2 regions of the Rhodococcus sp. 06-1460-1B genome follow, and region 2 is predicted to be linked to the other one. Evidence: predicted binding sites of a transcription regulator. Region 2 holds the regulator's gene; the other holds the start of a gene.
What was found. Region 2 encodes HspR, which represses chaperone genes until heat shock. Its sites were predicted from a motif close to ANNTGAGTNNNNNNNACTCANNT; they were not measured.
Positions count from the first base shown of each region.

Region 1: the regulator HspR is predicted to act here: its motif matches at 1,384-1,406, upstream of clpB (ATP-dependent chaperone ClpB).

Region 1 covers NZ_NOYS01000033.1:334,640-336,843, forward strand. Annotated here, with positions in the region: gene clpB (ATP-dependent chaperone ClpB) at 1-1,326, opposite strand, end outside; gene CH268_RS19935 (globin domain-containing protein) at 1,540-2,204, shown strand, end outside.
Region 2 covers NZ_NOYS01000019.1:50,591-52,794, reverse strand. Annotated here, with positions in the region: gene dnaJ (molecular chaperone DnaJ) at 1-917, shown strand, start outside; gene CH268_RS08420 (heat shock protein transcriptional repressor HspR) at 917-1,333, shown strand; gene CH268_RS08415 (FAD-binding oxidoreductase) at 1,582-2,204, shown strand, end outside.

The sequences.
Region 1 (2,204 bases), on a different contig from region 2:
CAGCCGGGCCTTCGACGCGTCGTCGGTCTCCTTGGCCAGTGCCATCTCCTCGATCTCGAGGCGACGGACGGCTCGCTCCACCTCGTCGATCTCGACGGGGCGCGAGTCGATCTCCATGCGCAGACGCGATGCAGCCTCGTCGACGAGGTCGATCGCCTTGTCCGGCAGGAACCGGGCCGTGATGTACCGGTCGCTGAGGGTCGCGGCGGCCACCAGGGCGGAGTCCGTGATGCGGACGCCGTGGTGCACCTCGTAGCGTTCCTTGAGTCCGCGCAGGATGCCGACGGTGTCTTCGACCGACGGCTCCCCGACGTAGACCTGCTGGAAGCGGCGTTCGAGGGCGGCGTCCTTCTCGATGTACTTGCGGTACTCCTCGAGGGTGGTCGCGCCGACGAGTCGGAGCTCGCCGCGAGCAAGCATCGGCTTGATCATGTTGCCCGCGTCCATCGCCGAGTCGCCGGTGGCTCCTGCGCCCACGATGGTGTGCAGCTCGTCGATGAACGTGATGACCTGACCGGCGGAGTTCTTGATGTCGTCGAGCACGGCCTTGAGCCGTTCCTCGAACTCACCGCGGAACTTCGCGCCTGCGACCATCGAACCGAGATCGAGGGATACGACGGTCTTGCCTCGCAGGCTTTCGGGTACGTCGCCGGCGATGACGCGTTGCGCGAGTCCTTCGACGATGGCGGTCTTGCCGACACCGGGCTCACCGATCAGAACGGGGTTGTTCTTGGTTCGCCGGGACAGCACCTGGACGACACGCCTGATTTCGGTGTCGCGACCGATGACGGGATCGAGCTTGCCTTCTCGGGCGAGCGCCGTCAGGTCGGTGCTGTACTTCTCCAGCGCCTGGTAGGTGTTCTCCGGATCCGCGCTGGTGACGCGGGCACTGCCGCGGACCGCCTGGAACGCGTCGCGCAGCTCGTTGGCTCCGGCACCATGGCCGGACAGGAGCTTGGCGACGTCGTCGTTTCCGGTCGCGAGACCCACCATGAGGTGTTCGGTGGAGACGAACTCGTCGTCCAGTTCGGTGGCCAGGTGCTGCGCTGCGGTGATCGCGGCGAGGGTTTCACGGCCGAGTTGCGGAGTGGTGGTCGAACCGGATGCCGAGGGCAGGCGGTCGACGAGGTTCTGCGCTTCTCGACGCACCGTTGCGGGGTCGACGCCGACGGCCTTCAGCAATGGTGTGGCGATGCCGTCGGTCTGATCGAGCAACGCCACCAACAAATGTGCCGGACGAATATCCGGGTTACCGGCCGCGGATGCGGCCTGCAGGGCAGCCGAAAGTGCTGCCTGCGACTTCGTGGTGGGAGTGAAACTGTCCACCGGTCACCTTCTTTCCAGTGTGGGGTTCGAGCGTGTCGCTGGGTACAACCATAGACAAGTTGAGTCTGTTCCGCTCAACCTTGATTCTTTTCGTGCGCGTTTTGCGTACCTGGACGGGCGCAAGACGCGCACGAGGGCGCAGCCCTGATGCGCGAAAGTCTCGATCGGTCTACTTTGGTGACGGTCGAAGGTGTCAATCGGTGGGGGTGGAGGTTGCTCGACGCACGCACGGTCTCCCTGGTCCGCACCGGATTCAAGTCGGTAGCGGCTGCACCGAACGGTCCCGAACAGCTGTCCCGGTCGTTCTACGCTCACCTTTTCGCCGAGTATCCCGACTTCCGTTCCCTGTTCCCGGCGTCGATGGACGCATTGCGCGAGCATTTCGTCCTGGCACTGGGGTACATCTTCGACAATCTGGACGACGCCGACCGCGTCGAGCCGTTCCTCGAACAGCTGGGCCGGGACCACCGCAAGCACGGAATTTCCGGGGCACATTTCCGGGCGGGGAGTTCGGCACTGATCAGCGCCTTCCGGAGCTTCGCCAGCACCGAGATGTGGACCGACGAGGTCGAGACCGCCTGGCGAGACGCCCTCACCGTGGTGAGCAACGCAATGGCCGCCGCCGACAACGACGAACTGCCCCCGTATTGGAGCGCGACGGTCGTCGAACATCACCGTTTGCTCGACGACCTGGCCGTGGTGCGACTGAAGACCGACGGGGAGATTCCCTACTTCCCCGGCCAGTACGTCAGTGTGCAGATTCCGCAGCGGCCCAAACTGTGGCGCTACCTGTCCCCTGCCATTCCCAGCAACCCCTACGGCGAGATCGAGTTCCATGTTCGACGCGTATCCGGGGGCTGGGTATCACCGGCGATGGT
Region 2 (2,204 bases):
GCGGAGGCGGATTCTCGCCCGGCGCAGGCGGATTCGGCGGCGGCGGCCAGACCTTCGACGTGGGCGACATCTTCGGTCAAGGCGGTGGCGGCGACGGCGGCATCGGCGATCTGTTCGGTGGCCTGTTCAATCGCGGCGCAGCCCAGCGCCCGCAGAGCAACCGTCCCCGACGCGGCAGCGATGTCGAGACCGAGACGTCGCTGCAATTCCGTGAAGCAGCGCAGGGTGTGACGGTCCCGTTGCGGTTGACCAGTCCGTCCTCGTGCACCACGTGTCACGGCAGCGGTGCGAAGCCCGGAACGAGCCCGCGGGTCTGCCCCAAATGCAACGGCCAAGGTGTCGTCAACCGAAACCAAGGCGCGTTCGGCTTCAGCGAGCCCTGCGACGACTGCCGCGGAACCGGATCCATCATCGACGACCCGTGCGTCGACTGCCGCGGCACCGGAGTGCAGAACCGCACCCGCACCATCACCGTGCGAGTACCCGCAGGCATCAGCGACGGCCAGAAAGTACGACTCGCAGGCCAAGGCGAGGCCGGGCTTCGTGGAGCACCGTCCGGCGACCTGTTCGTCACCGTTCGAGTCAAGCCCGACAAGGTTTTCGGCCGCACCGGCGACGACCTCACGGTGACCGTGCCGGTCAGCTACGGCGAATTGGTCCTCGGCACCACACTGTCGGTGCCCACCCTCGAAGGACGCGTGGGCGTTAAGGTGCCACCGGGCACCGTCGACGGCCGAGTGTTGCGGGTGCGTGGACGCGGCATCCCGAAGAAGTCCGGCGCAGGCGACCTGATGGTGACCGTCAAAGTTGCCGTCCCGCAGAAACTCGACGATGCTGCTACCGACGCTCTGAAGACCTATCTGGAAGCCGAGAAGGCCAGCGGATTCGACCCGCGGGCCGGGTGGGCAGGTGTGTGATGTCGGTCCCTCCCGAGGGCGGTTCCGCGAAAGCCGGTGGGACACAAGGTGATCCCGACGCGCAAATCTTCGTGATCTCCGTCGCGGCTCAGCTGGCCGGTATGCATGCGCAGACGCTGCGCACCTACGACCGACTGGGCCTGGTCATCCCGCACCGCACCACCGGCGGGGGTCGACGCTACACACCGCGCGACGTTGCGCTGCTCCGTGAGGTGCAGCGACTCTCGCAGGACGAGGGCGTCAACCTCGCCGGTATCAAGCGCATCATCGAGCTCACCAACCAGGTCGAGGCCCTGCAGGCCCGGGTCTCGGAACTGGCGCAGGAGGTAGCGAACGTGCACGCGAGCTATCGCCGCGACCTGGTGCCGATCCAACGCAACGCCCTGGTGGTCTGGAAGCCGAAACACCAGCGCTGAATTCGCCGCCTTCCCCGCAAACGCGCGCGCATTTGTCAGGTGCGCGCAGATTTGCCAGTGATTCGGTCACTTTTCCGCGCGCCTTCCCCGCAAACGCGCGCGCATTTGTCAGGTGGGCGCAGATTTGCCAGTGATTCGGTCACCATTCCGCGCGCGTTCAGCAAACGCGCGCGCATTTGCGGCATAGGCAGCGGCGAACCCCGCGCGCGTTTGCGAGACACCCGGCATCGACCCCTATCCTGGTCCGCATGCAGGCGTGGAATTCGACAGTCGTTCAGTACCATCGCCTTCGGAACGACCTCGCGGTGATCAGGCTCGAGGGCGACGCGATCCCGTTCAGGGCCGGGCAGTCGGTGTCCGTGACAGTTCCTCAGAACACTGCTCTGACGCGGCGATATTCGCCCGCCCTGCCGCCGTCGCTGGACGGCAAGCTCGAATTCCATGTGCGCGCGGTACCCGCGGGGTGGGTGAGCGGGTCGATCGTCAACGAGACCCGGCCCGGTCATGTCTGGCAGATCAGTGATCCGCAGGGCGGTCTGCACGTCGACGATTCCGGGCGTGACGTCGTCATGATCGCGGGCGGTACCGGTCTCGCTCCGTTGCGCGCGATTCTGCTCGATCTCACGCGCTGGGAGCGGCCGCCGAATGTGACGCTGTTCTTCGGCGGCAAGTCGCCGCGCGATCTCTATGCAAGCGACATGCTGTGGTTGATGGCGGCCGAGTTGCCGTGGCTGACCGTCGTTCCCGTCGTCGATCAGCTGCACGAGCCGTGGGCCTCGGACCGCTGGAACGATCGTATTCACGAGGAAATTGGTTCCAGCACATCATTTTTCGAGCCGGAGCACTGCTGGGAGGGTGCTATCGCCGACGT